Regions from separate parts of the Kitasatospora sp. NBC_01246 genome, predicted to be linked through region 3. Evidence: riboswitches for the same ligand, from Rfam matches in the RefSeq annotation. Region 3 holds a riboswitch; each other region holds the start of a gene.

Region 1 (6,223 bases), 6.6 Mb from region 3:
CTGCGCGGTCCCAACACCTGTGCGCTGATCACCGACGCCGAGAAGGCCGCCGTCGCGGCGCGCCTCGGCCCCGACCCGCTGCGGGCCGACGCCGACCCGGAGCCGGCCTGGCGGCGGATATCTGGCAGCCGGACGACGATCGCGGCACTGCTGATGGACCAGAAGGTGCTGGCCGGCGTGGGCAACGTCTACCGCGCCGAGGTGCTGTTCCGGCACGGCATCGACCCGCACCGGGCCGGGCGCGACCTCGGCCGGGCCGAGTGGGACGCCGTCTGGGCCGACCTGGTCGCGCTGATGCGCGAGGGCGTCGGCGCGGGGCGGATCGACACCGTCCGACCCGAGCACACCCCCGAGGCGATGGGCCGTCCGCCGCGGGTGGACGACCACGGCGGCGAGGTCTACGTCTACCGCCGGGTCGGCATGCCCTGCCTGGTCTGCGGCACCGAGGTCCGGACCGAGGCGCACGCCGCGCGCAACCTCTTCTGGTGCCCCACCTGCCAGCGGGCCTGAGGCGGCGCCGGCTGCCCGGTGCCGCCCGGGCGGTCGCGGGGCTGCCGGGGGAGGGGCGCGGTCAGCCGTCCGCCCCGGTACGGGCCACCGCCAGGGCGGCGGCCGCGGCGGCCAGGCAGAGCGGGGTGTAGAACGCCAGGTTGAGCCGGTAGAAGGCCGAGCCGGTGTCGACGCCGACCCCGGTGGCCCAGAGCAGCCCGGCCAGCCCGCGGGCGAGCAGTCCGGCGGCCACCGCGCGCGGCCCCCAGCGCAGCGCCACCGCCGGCAGCCGGCGGGCCGCGCCGTCCAACAGGCCGCCGCGGGCGAGCACCAGGGCCGAGCCGGAGAACAGCAGCGCCGCGAGCGGCAGGACGACCGGCGGGGTGAACGGCACCTCGGCGTTGAGCACCGCCCGGGAGAGTGACGCCGGGTCGGCGGCCGGCCAGGTGCGGCCGGTGGCCCAGTAGACGTGCAGCAGGGCGTCGGCGGCGAGCAGGCCGGCGACGGCGAGGGCGGCGGTACGGCGACGGTTCACGGTGGTCCTCCGGGGGTTCCGACGGTGGGTCACCCCGCAGGAGCGGCCCGCCCGGCCGGAGGTTCCCGTGACGAGCGTCACAGCGGGAAGTCGGGGGAGGGAGGGAACGTCCGGCCGGTCCGGCGCCTCTGGTGCGGGTGTGGATGGTCCCGACACCCGTACCGCCGACCGGCTCGCCGGCCTGGTCCGTGCCGCCCAGCGCGGCGACCAACTGGCCGTCAGCGAGCTGCTGGAGCTGGTCGCGCCCTACGTCCGCCGGCTCTGCGGTCCGATCGCGCTGGACGACGGCCCCGACGCGACGCAGGAGGCGCTGATCGCCGTCTTCCGCAAGCTGGGCCAGCTCCAGGACCCGGCCGCGCTGTTCGGCTGGGTCCGCTCGATCGCCGTGCGGGAGGCCGTCCGGCACGTCCGGCGGGTCGCCCGCTGCGTCCCGGCCGACCTCTCCGAGCTGCCCCGCCCCGGCGACCCGCAGCTGGCCACCGACATCCAGGACGTCCTCGCCCGGCTGACGCCGGAGCACCGCGCCGTGCTGGTGCTGCGCGACCTGGAGGGGCTCGACGAGCGGTCCACCGCAGAACTGCTGGGCGTGGCACCCGGCACCGTGAAGTCCCGGCTCTCCCGGGCCCGGCTCGGCTTTCGAAGGGCGTGGCAGCAGTGAGCGCACCGACCCCCTGGCCGACGGCGGCCTTCGACCCGGTCCGCCGGCTGCATGTGATCGCCGCCGTCACCCCCGGCGCCGCCGTCCGGGAGGCGCTGATCGACGCGCCGTTCGAGCGGGTCTGGGCGGCCGCGGCCGACCTGGAGGAGGGGCTCCCGCGCTGGCTGCCGGACATCCGGTCGGTCCGCGTGGCCGGGAGCCCGGCGGACGGTCGCACCGAGGCGCTGGTGACCGGCCACACCCGACTGCGGGCCCGTTTCGACGTCGAGCTGACGCCCGGGTGGTGCCTGATGCGCAGCCGCTTCCTGCTGGGCGGGATGGCGGCCCGCGCCGAGGCCGGAGGCACCCGCTTCGCCTTCCTCGGCGCGTTCCGGCTCCCCGGCGCGGGTCTGCTCGACCGGGCCCTGCGGCCCGCGACGGACCCGCTGGCCCGGCGCTCGCTGGAGCGCTTCGAACGGCTGGTGCGGGAGGGGTGAGGCGGGCCCCGGGCGCGACGGCCCGGGGCGCCCGGGGCGGTGTTCCGCGCGCGCAGCCGGTCAGCCGGGAGTCGGCCAGCCGGTCAGCCGGCCGCGGCGGCCCGGGGTGCGGAGGGCTCGCCGCCGGTGGCGTCGCTCCCGGTGGCGGGCTCGCCGTGCTCGTGGTGGTCCGCGGCGGCGCACTCGTCGAGGAGGGGGCGCAGGGCCTCGTCCACGAGCCGGTAGCGCACCACCCGGCCGTCCTTGTCGCCGGTGACCACACCCGCGGTGCGCAGCAGCCGCAGCGCCTGCGAGACGGCCGGGTCGCGCATGCCGGTGGCGACCGCCAGGTCGGTGACGGCGAGCGGCCCGGCCCGGTGCAGGGCGAGCAGCAGGGCGAGCCGCCCCGGGTCGGCGAGCAGCGAGAACCGCTCGGCCCAGGACCGGACGTGCCCGGGGTCGCCGATCGCGGCGATGGCCTCGCAGACCCGGTGCCCGTCGATGGTGCGGTGGCCCGCGCGGTCGGCCGGTACGAGATGCATGCGGACATTGTTGCAGCCCGTGGCTGTGATCCTGGACACCTGCGCAGGTGCGCAGCCTTGCAAGGGTGAGGTGCGGCCCCCTACGGTGTTGCCCGCCGTGGTGTTCGGGAAGACCGGTGACGGACCCTCAGGGTCCGGAGTCCGGAGCGGCCCTCGCCACTGTGATCGGGGGAGTCGTCCGTATCCACGACGCCACTGGGCGCCTCGCGCGCCTGGGAAGGCGGATCCGGAAGCCCCGTCAGCCAGGAGACCGGCCACGGCATCTCACGAACGTCTTTCCACGAGGTGCTGGAGCGTGATCCGAAGATGACCCTGCCCGAAACCGCCGCTGCTCCCGCGGCGTCCTCCGCCCTGCCGAGCTTCCGCTGGCGGCGCGAGGACACCCTCCGCACGGCCGGGTTGATGGGGGTGATCCTGGCCATGCACGTAGTGGCGTTCGGGACGCTGATCTTCCTGGTCGCCCCGGAGAAGTACGAGGTCGGTACCCAGGTCTTCGGGGTGGGCCTGGGCATCACCGCCTACACCCTCGGCATGCGGCACGCCTTCGACGCCGACCACATCGCGGTGATCGACAACACCACCCGCAAGCTCATGGCGGACGGCAAGCGGCCCGTCTCGGTGGGCTTCTGGTTCGCGCTCGGCCACTCCTCGATGGTGGTCCTGATGGCCGCCCTGGTGGCGGGCGGCGCCCAGCTGGCCAACACGCTGATGGACGACGAGTCCACCACCCACCAGTGGCTCGGTGTGGTCGGCACCTCCGCGTCCGGTGTCTTCCTCTACCTGATCGGCGCGCTCAACCTGGCGGCGCTGTTCGGCATCCTCAAGGTGTTCCGGTCGATGCGGGCCGGTCGGTTCGACGAGGCGGAGCTGGAGGAGCACCTCAACTCGCGCGGTCTGATGGCCCGGGTGCTGAACCGGGCGACCCGCTCGATCACGCGGCCCGGCCAGATGTTCCCGGTCGGCATGGTGCTCGGCCTCGGCTTCGACACCGCGACCGAGGTGACCCTGATGGTGATGGCCGGCTCCGGCGCGGCCGCCGGGCTGCCCTGGTACGCGATCGTCTGCCTGCCGCTGCTGTTCGCGTCCGGGATGAGCCTGTTCGACACGCTGGACGGGACGTTCATGAACTTCGCGTACCAGTGGGCGTTCTCCAACCCGGTGCGCAAGGTGTACTACAACCTGACCATCACCGGGCTGTCGATCGCGGTGGCGTTCATCATCGGCACCATCGAGCTGGTCGCCGTGCTGCACGAGAAGCTGGACCTCACCGACCCGGTCAGCGGCTGGATCGCGGACATCTCGCTGGACAACGTCGGCTACGCGATCGTCGGGCTGTTCGTGGTGGTCTGGGGGGCGGCTATCGCCTACTGGCGCCTCGCCGGCGTCGAACAGCGCTGGAGCCCGAAGCCGGTGGTACCGGCCGACGGGGTGCCCGCCCAGGGGGCGGCGGCCGACGAGGCCGCCGGGGTCATCACCAAGTAGTCGGCCCCGACGGCCCCCGGCACCGCGGTGTCACGAGGCGGCGCCCACCCGGTCCGTTCGGGTGGGCGCCGCCTCGCCGTGGTCCGCGGGCCCTGCCGGGCCCACGGGGGAGGTCAGCGCTCCTCGCGGAAGTCGACGTGCCGGCGCGCGACCGGGTCGTACTTGCGCAGCACCAGCCGGTCGGCGTCGGTGCGGCGGTTCTTGCGGGTCACATAGGTGAAGCCGGTCTCGGCCGTGGACCTGAGCTTGACGACGGGGCGCAGTTCGCTGCGGGCCATGGTTCTCCTCCTCCGAGGGGTGGGCGGTGGGGAAACGGCTTTCGCCGAAATGGAAGTCGTTTTCACGGGGTCCAACACGGCCTCCGCCCCGCCCATTCCCCGGCGGGCGGTGGAGGCGCTGGTCGGCCGCGCGACCGCGTACGCGCCGGGGCTCGTCGGGCGGCGCACGCTCCCGCCGGCGGCTCCGGTCGTTCCGGTCCGCCGCCCGCACCGTCCGTTCGGGTGCGCGGCCGGTCGACCGGCCGCGCACCCCGGCGCCGGGGGCCGCGCCGGGGGCCGACGCCGCACCGGCGGACCGGCCGGGTGTCCGACCAGGGCCGTCCTGGTCCGGTCGGATCCGCTCGGCGGGCGGATCGGGGTGGGGCTCCGTAGGCTCGACGCATGTCTGATGCGTACGCGGTCCGGCGGGAGCGTCTGAGGGAGCACGGCAGTGCGGCCGGGGCCGATGCGGCGCTGATCACCCGGGCGGCGAACGTGCGGTACCTGACCGGTTGCCCGCCGTGCGGCGCGACGCTGCTGCTCACCCGGGAGCGGGCGCTGCTGGCGCTGCCGGACGACCTGCCGCCGGACGACACCGGTGAGCACCTGATCGTCGAGGACGTCACCCGGGTGCCGGTGGCGGCGGGCGCCGACACCGCGCTGGCGGCCGCCGCGGCCGCGGCCCGGCTGGGGGTGGCCGACCTGGCGGTGGAGGAGCACGACCTGACCGTCGCCCGGCACCGCGCCGTGGCGGGTCTGGCGGAGGGCGTCCGGCTGGCCGACCTCGGCCGGGCGGTCGAACAGCTGCGGGTGATCAAGGACGAGCACGAGATCGCGGACCTGCGGATCGCCGCCGAGATCGCCGACCAGGCGCTCGGCGAACTGCTGGAGTCGATCCTGGTCGGCCGGACCGAGCGGCACCTGGCGATGGAGCTGGAACGCCGGATGATCGACCACGGCGCGGACCGGGCGGCCTTCCCGGTCTCGGTCGGCACCGGCAGCCACTCCGGCCAGCAGTCCCACCAGCCCACCGACCGGCGGGTGGAGGAGGGTGACTTCCTCACCGTCGTCCTGGGTGCCCAGTACCGCGGGTACGGCGTCTCGACCGCCCGGACCTTCGTGATCGGCGCCGCCCCCGCGCCCTGGCAGGTCGAACTGCACCGCCTGGTGTTCCGGGCCCAGCGGGCCGGGCGGGAGGCGCTCGGTCCGGGCGTCGAACAGTACGTGCCCGACCAGGCCGCCCGGGAGATCCTCCACGCGGCCGGGCACACCGAGAGCTCGCCGCACCCCGTCGGTCACGGCATCGGGCTGGAGATCCGGGAGGCCCCGCGCCTCGGGCCGTCGGACATGGGTAAACTGGACAGCCGCGTGCCGGTCACCGTCGGTCCAGGGGTTCACCTCCCGGGCCGGGGCGGTGTCCGGATCGAGGACACGCTCGTGGTGCGCCCCCTCGAAGAGGGCGGGCCCGAGCTGCTCACCATCACCACCAAGGAGCTCCTCGCCCTGTGACCCGCGACCGCCCGAGGCGGCCGGGGGCGGCAGGACGCACCCCTTGGTTCCTTGACAGCTATATCCAGGAGTAAGTGCGCCCGTGGCTTCCACGAACGATCTCAAGAACGGCATGGTTCTCAAGCTGGAGGGCGGCAAGCTCTGGTCCGTCGTCGAGTTCCAGCACGTCAAGCCCGGTAAGGGCCCGGCCTTCGTGCGCACCAAGCTCAAGGAGGTCCTGACGGGCAAGGTCGTCGACAAGACCTTCAACGCCGGCACCAAGGTCGAGACCGCCAACGTCGACAAGCGTGGCATGC
Region 2 (6,223 bases), 6.8 Mb from region 3:
CCTGATAGCAATGTGACATGCTACACAACTCCAAAGTCGCCCTCCGGGCCAGACACGACGCCGACGTCCCCGTGCTGCAGGCCGAGCTGTACGACGACGTCGCCACCCGCTCCCGGGCCGACTCCCGGCCCTGGCAGCCCGTTTCACCGGGCGCCGCCGGGTCCCCGTACGCGGTCGCCGCCCCCTCGGACGAGGCCGCCTGCTTCTCCGTCACCACCCTCCCCTCGGGCGACCTCGCCGGCGAGGCCCTCCTCTGGGGCATCGACACCCACAACCGCACCGCCCATCTCGGCCTCGCCCTGCGCCCCGCCCTCCGCGGCCGGGGCCTGGCCCGCGAGGTCGTCGCGCTGCTGTGCCACTACGGCTTCACCGTCCGCGGCCTGCACCGCCTCCAGATCGACACCCTCGCCGAGAACCTGCCGATGATCGCCGCCGCGACCCGCGCCGGCTTCACCCTCGAAGGCACCCTGCGCCGCTCCGCTTGGGCCTACGGCGCCCACCGCGACGAGGTCGTGCTCGGCCTGCTCGCCGAGGAGTGGACCACCCCGGCCGACGTGGCCTCCGACCGGGTCTGACCCGCCCCCGAGGCCCGGATGCGGCCCGGGGGCAGAGCTGCGATGGTTCCAGCCTGGGCCGCGCCCGGCCGGGTGGACGGCGGCCGGGCAGCGCGCCGGCGGAGTCGACGATGGACCTGCACCTGTCGGGCAAGGCCGCCGTGGTGACCGGGGCGGGCAAGGGCATCGGCCTCGCCGTCACCCGGGCCCTCGCCGCCGAGGGCGTCAGGGTGCTGGCCGCCTGCCGGACCGTGACCGAGGACCTCGCCGCACTCGGCCGCACGACCGACGTCCTACCGCTCCAGGCGGACCTCACCGCCGCGGACGGCCCGGAGCGGGCGGCGGGCCGGGGGCCGGCCCGCCGCCCGCTCCGGCGCGGTGTCAGCCGCCCAGTTCGGCGCGGACCAGCCTGGCCGCCTCGACCAGGTGCTCCAGCGAGGCCCGGGTCTCCGTCCAACCGCGGGTCTTCAGGCCGCAGTCGGGGTTGACCCAGAGCCGCTCGGCCGGGATCGCGGCCAGCCCGGCGCGGAGCAGCGAGGCCGCCTCCTCGGTGCTCGGCACCCGGGGCGAGTGGATGTCGTAGACGCCGGGGCCGACCTCGCGCGGGTAGCCTGCCCCGGCCAGCTCGTGGGCGACCTCCATGTGCGAGCGGGCCGCCTCCAGGGAGATCACGTCGGCGTCGAGCTCGTCGATGGCGGTCATGATCGCGCCGAACTCGGCGTAGCACATGTGGGTGTGGATCTGGGTGTCGGCGCGGACCCCGGAGGTGGAGAGCCGGAAGGACTCGGTGGCCCACTCCAGATAGGCCGCCCGGTCGGCGGACCGCAGCGGCAGGGTCTCGCGCAGCGCCGGCTCGTCGACCTGGATGACGGCGGCGCCGGCGGCCTCCAGGTCGGTGACCTCGTCGCGCAGGGCGAGCGCGACCTGCCGGGCGGTGTCGCCGGTCGGCTGGTCGTCCCGGACGAAGGACCAGGCGAGCATGGTCACCGGTCCGGTGAGCATGCCCTTGACCGGACGGTCCGTCAGATCGGCCGCGTAGCGGTACCAGTCGACAGTCATCGGGTGCGGGCGGGAGATGTCCCCGGCCAGCACCGGCGGCCGGACGTAGCGGGTGCCGTAGGACTGCACCCAGCCGTGCCGGGTGGCCAGGTAGCCGGTCAGCTGCTCGGCGAAGTACTGCACCATGTCGTTGCGTTCGGGCTCGCCGTGGACGAGCACGTCGAGGCCCGCCTTCTCCTGGTAGGCGATCACCTCGCGGACCTCGGCCCGCATCCGGTCCCGGTAGGTTCCGTCGTCGATGCGGCCGGCGCGCAGGTCGGCGCGGGCGGTGCGCAGTTCGGTGGTCTGCGGGAAGGAGCCGATGGTGGTGGTCGGCAGCAGCGGCAGGCCGAGCCGGGCCCGCTGCGCCTCGGCGCGCTCGGGGTAGGCCGGGGCGCGGCGGGCGTCCTCGGGGGCGGTGGCGGCGACCCGGGCCCGGACGGCCGGGTCGCGGGTCAGCGCCGAGCCGGCGCGGGAGGCCAGGTCGGCCCGGTTGGCGGCCAGTTGGGCCGCGATGGTGTCGGTGCCGTGGGCCAGGCCGCGGGCCAGGGTGGCGACCTCGGTGGACTTCTGACGGGCGAAGGCGAGCCAGCGGGCGACCTGCGGGTCGAGGTCGCGCTCCAGGTCGGCGTCGAGCGGGACGTGCAGCAGCGAGCAGGACGGTGCGACGTCGACCCGGTCCGCCAGGCCGAGCAACGTGCCGAGGGTGGCGAGGGACTTCTCCAGGTTGTTGATCCAGATGTTGCGGCCGTCCACCACACCCGCCACCAGGCGCTTGCCGGGCACTCCGCCGACGGCGGCGAGGTCGTCGAGGTTGGCGGCGCCGGGGCCGGTGAAGTCCAGGCCGATGCCCTCGATCGGGGCCTTGGCCAGGACGGGCAGGGCCTCGCCGAGCCGGTCGAAGTAGCTGGTGACCAGCAGTTGCGGGCGGTCGGTGAGCGCACCGAGCTCGCGGTAGACGCGGGTGGCGGCGTTCAGTTCGGCCGGGGTGCGGTCCTGGACGAGCGCGGGCTCGTCCAGCTGGACCCAGTCGGCGCCGGCGGCCCGCAGGTCGGCGAGGAGTTCCGCGTAGACGGGCAGCAGCCGGTCCAGCAGGGTGACCGGCCGGAAGTCGGCGGCCACGCCGGGGGCGGGCTTGGCGAGCAGCAGGTAGGTCAGCGGTCCGACCAGCACGGGCCGGGGGCGGTGGCCGAGGCCGAGCGCCTCACGCAGTTCGGAGACCGGCTTGGCGGAGTTCGCGGCGAAGACCGTGTCCGGGCCCAACTCCGGTACGAGGTAGTGGTAGTTGGTGTCGAACCACTTGGTCATCTCCAGCGGTGCGACGTCCTGGGTGCCGCGCGCCATGGCGAAGTAGCCGTCCAGCGGGTCGGTGTCGACGGCGGCGCGGTGGCGGGCCGGGATGGCGCCGACCGCGACCGTGGTGTCCAGGACGTGGTCGTAGAGCGAGAAGTCGCCGGTGGGGACTTCGGTGATGCCCGCGTCGGCCAGCTGCCGCCAGTTGGCGCGGCGCAGGACGGCGGCGGTGGCGTGCAGGGCGGCGGCGTCGACGCGGCCCGCCCAGTACCCCTCGACGGCCTTCTTCAGCTCCCGGTCGGCACCCTGCCTCGGGTAGCCGTACACGGTGGCCTGCGGGGTGGTGGAACTCGGTGACACGGAACTCTCCTTCGCGAGTCGCGCTGCGATCCCGGGAGAGCACGACGGCGTGGAGGTACGGCAGTGGGGGCACGGCACCGGGGTGGGCCCGCCCGCTCCGCCGACCCGCCCTCGAGGTCACCGAGATCACCGCGTGCGGGGTGCACGCGGGCAGTGGCAGGTCTTCGGACTCGCGGGCGCGTCCGCCTGGCTTCCAGGCCGGACACCTACTGGCCGTCGCTTCCCGGGCCCGGCTGGGCCCAGTGCGTGTGACGGCGGTCGTTCCCACTCACCGCTGCGGGGCAGTCCCGGATTCCCACCGGGTTCCCTCTTGCGACGCCGTGGCTGGAGGACACGGCGAACCGACTGCACCGCCCACCCTAGGCCCATCACCGGCGGCGCGTCAGTGATTGTCCGGATCGCGGATGGCCGGGACGGCCCCGGCGGCCCCCGGCCGCCCGGGCAGTTCAGGTGGTGGTCGAGGCGGTGGTCGAGGACGAGCGCGTCACGAAGGACGTGCTGGTCACCCCGGCCAAGGTGCTCGCCGCCGCGCACGCCGTGCCGGCTACCCCCGACGGCGGAGCCAGAACATGACGGCCCGCCATGGCGACGGCCGAAAGGCCGGGTCAGGGGCGCGTGCATGACGTCACAGTGCCACCGGACCGGTCGCCCGCGGCCCACCCGGCGGTTCGCCCGGGACCGGCCGCGCCCGGCGGACGGGCAGCCGCACGGCACAATCACTGTCATGCGGCACATCTTCCTCATCGGCATCGGGGCGGGCGATCCCGACCACCTCACCCTGCAGGCGGTCAAGGCCCTCGCCCGCACCGACGTCTTCTTCATCCTCGACAAGAACGAGGAACGGCAGGACCTCATCCGGCTGCGCCGGCAACTGCTGACCGAGCACGGCCGCCCCGGCCACCGCGTCATCGAGGTCGCGGACGCCGAGCGGGACCGCGCCACCCCGGCGTACACCGCGGCCGTGGACGACTGGCGCACCCGCCGGGCCGACCTGGTCGAGCGGCTGGTCGCCGAGCACCTCGGCCCGGAGGAGACCGGCGCGTTCCTGGTCTGGGGCGACCCGAGCCTCTACGACAGCGTCATCGCCGTGATCGACGAGGTCCTGGCCCGCGGCGGCGCCACCTTCGGGTACGAGGTGGTCCCGGGCATCAGCAGCGTCTCGGCGCTCGCCGCCCGGCACCGCACCACCCTGACCCGGGTCGGCCGCCCGCTGCAGATCACCACCGGCCGCCGTCTCGCCGAGGGCTTCCCCGAGCAGGTGGACGACGTGGTGGTGATGCTGGACGGGCGGGCCGCGTTCACCGGGATCGATCCCGAGGGGCTGGAGATCTTCTACGGCGCCTACCTGGGCACCCCGGACGAGATCCTCGTCTCCGGCCCCCTCGCCGAAACCGCCCCCCGGATCCGCGCGCTCCGCGACGAGGCCCGCGAACGCAAGGGCTGGATCATGGACACCTACCTCCTCCGCCGCTCCGGGAGCTGACCCACACCCGCCCCCGGGCCGACCGGCCCGGGGCCCGGGCGATTCGGGGCCTCAGCCGGAACTGGTTGAAGGCGCCCGCGGTGACCAGGCCGACGACCAGCAGGATCTTGACCAGCAGGGCGGTGCCGTAGCCGGTGGTCCAGAGCGGGGAGACCGCGCCGACGTGCTTCCAGCCGAGCCGGAGGCCGGCGACGGTGACCGCGCCGACGCAGATCATCGCGACCGGACTGAAGCGGCGCCACATCTCGGCCCAGAGCAGGCCGGCCCCGTCGCCGAGGCGGCCGGGGTGACCGATCAGTGGCGCGCGGCGCCCGTTTCACCTGGTGAGGCGGGACGGCTACGAACCGGCCGGGGCCCCGCCGCCGTCCCGGCCGGCCACGTCCTCGGACCGCTCGCCGGCCACCCCGGGCGCCCCGGCTGCCCCGCCGGCGCCCTCGCGCTCGACGGCCCACTCCGTACGGCGTTCGCGGGTCAGGACCCAGTCGGCGGCCCGGCGCGGAGCCGAGCCCGCCGAGCCGCTCCGGGCGGCGGCGGCGCACACCCGCCGCAGCAGGGAGTTCAACTGGGTGCGCTCACCGCGCGTCAGGGACACCAGCAGGTCGTCCTGCACGGCCGACTCGTCGCTGTGCAGGATCTCCAGCGCGAGCTGCCCCGAGGAGGTGAGCGTCAGCACCTCGTGCCGACCGCCGACCTGGACGAACAGGGACTGGACCAGGCCCGCCGCGACGAGATCGTCGAGGGTCTGCGCGGTGTCGACCGCACCCCCGTCGATCCCGGCGACCAGGTCGGGTCGGGCGTGCGGGCCCAGCCGGGCCAGCGTGGAGAGGACGGACAGGTGCGCCGGGCTCATCCCCCGGAACTCCAGGCGCGCCGCGAGCAGGGCGTCCGCCGCCCGGCCGGCCGCCGACAGGAGGTGGACGGTCTGCTCGAAGGGACTCGACGATCCCTTCCCCCTGTCGTACACGTCGCATCCAATCGCTGGTGGAGGGCTGCACCACCTCCGGCGGGGGTCACGGGACCACCGACGCCATGCCACGCTGCCGAACGCCGATCACCGGAGGGCCGCGAAGCCCGCTCGCGCGCCGCGCCGGGCACGGCGCCGCACGGCGCACCGAGGCCAACGATAGCCGCGCCACGCCGATCGGTCTACATCGATGTCGTCCGCGACACCCGCTCCCCCGCCGCCGGCGGCCGGCGCCGACAACGGCCCCGTCACCGGCCCGGGACGGCCCGCGCGGCGTACTCCACGTACTCGTGCAGCCCGTACGCCAGCCCCGGGATCAGCACCGACACCGCCACCACCGCCACCAGCCAGGCCACGCCCACCCGCACCGCGCGACCGCGCGGCAGGACCGGCACCGACCCCAGCAGCGCCTCGACCCGCCGCGGCACCGGACCGGCGCCCACCGACAGCAACGGGTTCCGGCTCCCGCCCGCCCGGGTGGCGGCGGACCCGGCCAGCGCCGCCCGCGCGATCGCCGTCGCCGCCAGCCGG
Region 3 (6,223 bases):
ACCGCCGCGACCCGGGCCACCACCGTCCACCTCGGCGACGCCGTGTCGCTGAGCTACGGCAGCTGAGCTACGGCAGCTGACCGCACGGGCCCGGCCGACCGCCGGTCGTTCCGCTTCGGTACCGGACGAATCACTGCGGCCCGGGGCTCCGCGCCCGGGCCGCACAACAGGGGCTGCTGAACGGAATCGGTGGGCTGTTCGCCCGTCACCTCCTCCGACGACGGCAAGCGTCCCACGACGGATGAGCCCTGGGCGCCGGCGCCCGTCCTCCCTCGCGGAGGACGGGCGCCGGCCTGCTCACGTTCAGGGCGCCGTGATGCCCGGCTGGGTGCCGGCGCCGAAGGACCAGCCCTCGACGTCGCCAGGGGCCGGGTTGTAGCTGCCGGCGCCCAGGCTGCTGTAGGACCAGGGGCCGCCGTGCTGGGCGTGCCAGTACGACCAGTAGGCGCTGCCGGTCGGGTTGGTGCAGGTGGCGGGAAGTGCGTTGATCTTGCAGACGAAGCCCGGGAAGCGGGGGTGGAAGGCGTACGAGAACCCGGCGCCGGTGAGCGCGGCGAGCCCGCTGGCGGGGTCGCCGGGGGCGCAGCCGGTCTCGATGCCGCCGCCGACGGCGGTGAAGTCGACCACGACGGTGACGCCGGTGGTTCCGCTGCAGGCCGCCGCCTGGGCCTGCGGGGCCTGGCCGGCGGAGACGCCGAGCAGGCCGGCGGTGAGGGCCGCCGCGGCGGCGATCGACCCGAGCATCCGGCGGACGGGGCGGGACGGGGTGAGGGTGTCGGTCATCGGAACTCTCCTCGTGGGATCAGGGTTCGGCGTCTCAGCGGGTGGCCGGGGCCGGGCAGGCGAGGGTGGGGGCGCTGGGGCGGGACCCGGCGGCGGAGAGGGTGGCCAGCGGGGTGCCCGCCAGGCCGAGAACGGCCTGCGCGGTGGCCCGGGCGCCGTTGCCGGCGTTGAAGCCCGACGCGTCGTAGGCGACCGCGCCGCGCACCGCCGGGTCGGCGGAGCAGCCCTGCTGGAACTTCACCAGCCGGCTCCAGCCCTTGAGGCCGGCACCGAGGCGCCCACCGGAGAGCAGTGCCTGGGTGGCCAGGCCGGTGGTGTTGGCGTTGGAGGCGGTCGCGCCGGCGGCCGCGAAGCCGCCGTCGGCGTTCTGGTGCGTGGTCAGCCAGCCGAGGCCCGCGTTCGCCTCGGCGTTGCGGCCGTTGACGGCGAGCGCCTGGACGGCGAGGGCGGTGGCGTCGGCGTCACTGGTGCAGGTGGGCTGGCCGAAGGCGACCGGGTAACCGCCGTCCGCGCACTGGCTGTTCGCCAGGAAGTCGACGGCCGCGGCGGGAGCGTCGCCGGGGGTGCGGTGCAGGGCGATCAGGGCGAGGGACTGGCCGAAGGCGTTGCTGTAGTCGCCCCACTGCGAGCGGTCGGAGAACCGTCCTTCGGCGGTCTGCAGCGAGCGCAGCCGGGCTGGCAGGTCGACGCCCCCGAAGGATGCCGGGTTCCCACCGCGCACCTCGACGGCGAGCAGCAGCTTCGCGGTGGCGCCCGCGTAGGCCTCGGTGGCGCCGTCGCCGAGGTAGCCGGAGATGATCTCGGGCTTCGCCAGCCAGGCGGTGGCCTTCGCGGCGGCCTCGTCGGAGCTGTGCGAGGCGGCGAAGGCCAGCACGGCATCGACGGTCAGACCCTGGTCGGGGTAGGCGGTGCCGTTGAAGACGGACTCGAAGTGGTCGCCGTCCACGAGCTGGCGGGCCAGCCAGCCGCCAGCGGCGGCGTCGGGACGAACGGTCCGGGAGGACGTCGTTTCGGCGTGGGCGGCGGTGGCCACCGGGAGCGCGGTGGCGAGCGCCAGGGCGGGTATCGCGAGCAGACCGAGGGTGCGGCGGAGCGTGGGCATGAGTGCCTTTCCGGGCCTGGACGCAGGGGCCCGGAGGACGCCGGGCAGCACGCCGGGCAGCCCTCGGAGCTCCGGCCCGCAGACCACGACGGGAGGAGGGGACGACACATCCCCGCCGACGGGTACTCGGGCTCGCCGCCGACATGCCGTCGGCGGCCTACCGTTGCGGGTCAGCGCCGGATTCGGACCGGACTTCCCCCGTCGACGGAGTCACAACGTGACGGCTCATCATGGCGAAATGGAAAAGATCGGGTCAAGGGATCGTGCGTCACATCACGCAGGCACCACCGGGTTCCGCCGGCACACTCCGCCTGCCCGACGGGACCGCAGCGGACCGGGCCCGCGAGCGCAAAGGGCTGGATCACGGACACCTACCTGCTCCGGCGGTCCGAGAGCTGACGGGCGGTGCGCCGCCCCGGACGAGGGGCGGCGCACGGCGGGCGCCGTCAGCGGTTGCGGAACTCCGGCGGGCGCTTCTCCGAGAAAGCCGCCATGCCCTCCTTCTGATCAGCCGTCGCGAAGACGGCGTGGAAGAGGCGGCGTTCGAAGCGGACGCCCTCGGCGAGGGTCGTCTCGTACGACCGGTTGACGGCCTCCTTGAGCATGATCGCCGCCGGGGTGGACATCGCCGCGACGGTCTCGGCGGTGGCCAGGGCCTCGGCCAGCAGCTGGTCGGCGGGGACGATGCGGGAGACCAGTCCGGCCCGCTCCGCCTCCTCGGCGCCCATCGTCCGGCCGGTCAGACAGAGTTCCATGGCCTTCGCCTTGCCGACGGCCCGGGTCAGCCGCTGCGAGCCGCCGATGCCCGGGATGACGCCGAGCTTGATCTCCGGCTGCCCGAACTTCGCGGTGTCCGCCGCCAGCAGGACGTCGCACATCATCGCCAACTCGCAGCCCCCGCCCAGCGCGTAGCCGGCGACGGCCGCCACCACCGGCTTGCGCAGGGTGGCGAAGCGGTCCCAGGCGGCGAACCAGTTGCCGAGGTAGGCGTCGACGAAGTCGAGCGACTGCATCTCCTTGATGTCGGCGCCGGCCGCGAAGGCCTTCTCCGAGCCGGTGACCACCAGGCAGCCGATGTCCGGGTCCCGGTCGAACTCCGTCGCCGCGGAGACGACTTCGCTCATCAGGAGCGTGTTGAGCGCGTTGAGCGCCTTCGGCCGGTCGAGCGTGATCAGCCCCACCCGGCCCCTGCGCTCGACCAGGATCGTCTCGTGGGTCTCGGTCACTTGCCGCCCTCCCTCAAAGTGGTGATGATCGCCGAGAAGTCCAGGCCCGCACCCTCGTCCGCCGCGAAGTCCGCGTACAACTGCGCCGCTCTGCGACCGAGCTCGGTCGGCAGGCCCGCTGCGTCGGCGGCCCCGGCGGCCAGTCCGAGGTCCTTGGCCATCAGCGCGGAGGCGAACCCGGCCGCGTACTCGCGGTTCGCCGGACTGGCCGGCACCGGCCCGGGGACCGGACAGTTACTGGTGAGCGCCCAGCACTGGCCGGAGGCCGTCGAGGCGACGTCGAACAGCGCCTGGTGGCTGAGCCCCAGACTCTCCCCGAGCACGAACGCCTCGCTGACCGCGATCATCGAGATGCCGAGGATCATGTTGTTGCAGATCTTCGCCGCCTGCCCCGCACCGGGCGCGCCGCAGTGCACCACCTTGCGGCCCATCGCCTCCAGAACCGGGCGGGCGCTCTCGAAGTGCTCCTTCTCCGCGCCGACCATGAAGGTGAGGCTCGCGGCCGTCGCGCCGACCACCCCGCCGGAGACCGGCGCGTCCACCACGCGGTGCCCGGCGTCCACCGCGAGATCGTGCACCGCCCTGGCATCCGCGACGTCGATCGTCGAGCAGTCGACGAAGAGCGTTCCCGGGCGGGCGGCGGGCAGCAGCTCCGCGTAGGCGGCCAGGACGTGGCGGCCGGCCGGCAGCATGCTGATGACGACGTCGGCCTCGCGCACGGCCTCGGCCGCGGACCGCGCAGGGCGGACGCCCACCTCCTCGGCGTGCCGCAAGGCCTCCGGCACCAGGTCGTAGCCGGTCACCCGGTGCCCGGCCTTGACCAGGTTGGCGGCCATCGGGCCGCCCATGTTGCCCAGTCCGATGAATCCGATGCTGTGGGTCACCAGCGCTCCAGGGGTGTGGTGGCGGCGAGGCCGAGCTCGTGCTCGCCGAGCGGGGCGAAGTAGCGGGCCACGGCGGCGGGTTCGACGGCGCTCAGCGTGTCCGGGCTCCACTGCGGCGAACGGTCCTTGTCGATCACCTGGGCCCGGATGCCCTCCGCGAGGTCCCGCGTGGCGAGCGCCGCGCAGGAGGTGCGGTACTCCTGGTCCAGCACCGCCTCCAGCGGGCCCAGCGCCCGGGCCCGGCGCAGCGCCGCCAGCGTGGCCTTCACGGCGGTGGGCGAGTTGGCGGTGATCCGGTCCACGGCCTTCTTCGCCTCGGGTTCGCCGCTGTCCCGCAGCCGGTCGAGGATCTCCTCGACGGTCCCGGCCGCGTAGCAGCCGTCGATCCACGCACGCTGCCCCTCCAGCCGGCCCGGCGGTGCGGGTTCGACGTGCCGTTCGAGGGCGTCGTGCACGGGCAGCTCGGCCAGGTCGTCGAGCAGGGACGGGAGGCGCTCGGCCGGCACGAAGTGGTCGGCGAGCCCGCAGAGCAGCGCGTCCGCGGCGCCGACGGAACCCGCGGTCAGGGCGAGGTGGGTACCCAGCTCGCCCGGGGCGAGGGCGAGCAGGTAGGTGCCGCCCACATCGGGCACGAAGCCGATCCCCGCCTCCGGCATCGCCACCCGGGTGGTCTCGGTGACGATCCGGACACTGCCGTGAGCGGAAACCCCGACCCCGCCGCCCATCACGATGCCACTCATGACGGCGACGTAGGGCTTGGAGTACCGGGCGATCCGGGCGTTGAGGCGGTACTCGTCGCGCCAGAACTCCTCGACGGCGCCCGGGTCCCCGCCGGTGGCGGCACGGTGGATGGCGACGATGTCGCCACCGGCGCAGAAGGCCCGGTCGCCGGCGCCGGTGACGACGACGGTGTCGACCCGCTCGTCCTGCTCCCACGCGTCCAGGGCCTCCGAGATCGTCCGCACCATGCCGTGGGTGAGGGCGTTCAGGGCGGCGGGCCGGTTGAGGACGATCAGCCCGGCCCGGCCCTCCCACTGGACGAGGACCTCCTCGGTGTCGTTCCCGGTCATCAGGCGGCTCCGGTCAGGCCGCGGGCGACGATGACGCGCATGATCTCGTTGGTCCCTTCCAGGATCTGGTGCACCCGCAGGTCGCGGACGATCTTCTCGATGCCGTACTCGGCGAGGTAGCCGTAGCCACCGTGCAGTTGGAGCGCCTGGTTGGCGACGTCGAAGCCGGTGTCGGTGGCGTGCCGCTTGGCCATCGCGCACAGCTGAGGTGCCCGCCGGTCGCCCCGGTCCAGGGCGGCCGCCGCGCGCCACACGAGCGCCCTCGCCGCCTCCAACTCCGTCGCCATGTCGGCGAGTCGGAACTGCAGCGCCTGGGCGTGCAGCAGGCGGGCCCCGAACGCCTCACGGTCGGCGAGATAGGCCACCGCACGTTCCAACGCACTCTGGGCGCCGCCCAGTGAACAGGCCGCAATGCCGAGCCGCCCGCCGTTGAGGCCGCCCATGGCGATGCGGAAACCCTCGCCCTCCGCCCCGAGCAGGCGGTCGGCGGGCAGCCGGACGCCGTCCAGCAGCACCTGCCGGGTCGGCTGGGCGTTCCAGCCCATCTTGTGCTCGTTCGGACCGAAGGACAGCCCACGGTCGTCGCGGTCCAGGAGGAACGCGGAGACGCCGTCCGGCCCCGGGCCGCCGGTCCGCGCCATCACCACGTACACCTGGGATGTGCCCGCGCCGGAGATGAACTGCTTGACGCCGTCCAGTACCCACTGGTCGCCGTCGCGCACGGCCCGGGTGGTGAGCGCGGCGGCGTCGGAGCCGGCGCCGGGCTCGGTGAGGCAGTAACTGCCCAACTGTTCGGCCGTGCAGAGTGCCGGCAGCCAGCGGGCACGCTGCGCCTCGGTTCCGTAGCGGTCCACCATCCAGCCGACCATGTTGTGAATGGACAGGTAGCCGGCGATCGACGGGCAGCCGGTCGCGAGTGCTTCGAAGGCGACCACCCCGTCCAGTCGGGAGAGCTCCGATCCGCCGACGTCCTCGCGCGCGTACACACCGGCCAGGCCCACGTCCGCCGCCTTGCGCAGCACCTCGACCGGGAAGTGCTTGTCCCGGTCCCATGCCACCGCGTGCGGGGCGAGGTACTCGTCGGCGAAGGCCCGGGTCGCCTTCGCGATGGCGCGCTGGTCGTCCGTCAGGTCACCTGCGTGCACCGTACTCATCCCA

What was found. Region 3 has a riboswitch for cobalamin ahead of OG618_RS36350 (peptidase). Riboswitches for the same ligand answer to the same signal wherever they lie in the genome.
Region 1: it holds a riboswitch for cobalamin, as region 3 does, so the genes downstream of both, OG618_RS08990 (HoxN/HupN/NixA family nickel/cobalt transporter) here and OG618_RS36350 (peptidase) in region 3, are expected to answer to the same signal.
Region 2: it holds a riboswitch for cobalamin, as region 3 does, so the genes downstream of both, metE (5-methyltetrahydropteroyltriglutamate--homocysteine S-methyltransferase) here and OG618_RS36350 (peptidase) in region 3, are expected to answer to the same signal.

The regions. Positions count from the first base shown of each region.
Region 1 covers NZ_CP108484.1:2,086,599-2,092,821, reverse strand. Annotated here, with positions in the region: gene OG618_RS09015 (Fpg/Nei family DNA glycosylase) at 1-510, shown strand, start outside; gene OG618_RS09010 (DUF3995 domain-containing protein) at 572-1,024, opposite strand; gene OG618_RS09005 (RNA polymerase sigma factor) at 1,164-1,682, shown strand; gene OG618_RS09000 (SRPBCC family protein) at 1,679-2,158, shown strand; partial or broken gene OG618_RS08995 (ArsR/SmtB family transcription factor) at 2,341-2,679, opposite strand; cobalamin riboswitch at 2,761-2,952, shown strand; gene OG618_RS08990 (HoxN/HupN/NixA family nickel/cobalt transporter) at 2,986-4,161, shown strand; gene rpmG (50S ribosomal protein L33) at 4,275-4,439, opposite strand; gene OG618_RS08980 (M24 family metallopeptidase) at 4,821-5,927, shown strand; gene efp (elongation factor P) at 6,010-6,223, shown strand, end outside.
Region 2 covers NZ_CP108484.1:1,887,364-1,893,586, forward strand. Annotated here, with positions in the region: gene OG618_RS08045 (GNAT family N-acetyltransferase) at 18-575, shown strand; gene OG618_RS08050 (SDR family NAD(P)-dependent oxidoreductase) at 686-1,042, shown strand; gene metE (5-methyltetrahydropteroyltriglutamate--homocysteine S-methyltransferase) at 936-3,245, opposite strand; cobalamin riboswitch at 3,384-3,607, opposite strand; gene OG618_RS08060 (hypothetical protein) at 3,696-3,818, shown strand; gene cobF (precorrin-6A synthase (deacetylating)) at 3,970-4,728, shown strand; gene OG618_RS08070 (CopD family protein) at 4,691-4,972, opposite strand; gene OG618_RS08075 (MarR family winged helix-turn-helix transcriptional regulator) at 5,066-5,692, opposite strand; gene OG618_RS08080 (M56 family metallopeptidase) at 5,941-6,223, opposite strand, start outside.
Region 3 covers NZ_CP108484.1:8,643,109-8,649,331, forward strand. Annotated here, with positions in the region: gene OG618_RS36340 (hypothetical protein) at 1-66, shown strand, start outside; gene OG618_RS36345 (flagellar hook-length control protein FliK) at 304-783, opposite strand; gene OG618_RS36350 (peptidase) at 818-1,885, opposite strand; cobalamin riboswitch at 1,986-2,134, opposite strand; gene OG618_RS36355 (enoyl-CoA hydratase) at 2,332-3,111, opposite strand; gene mmsB (3-hydroxyisobutyrate dehydrogenase) at 3,108-3,995, opposite strand; gene OG618_RS36365 (enoyl-CoA hydratase/isomerase family protein) at 3,992-5,065, opposite strand; gene OG618_RS36370 (acyl-CoA dehydrogenase family protein) at 5,065-6,210, opposite strand; gene OG618_RS36375 (CoA-acylating methylmalonate-semialdehyde dehydrogenase) at 6,216-6,223, opposite strand, start outside.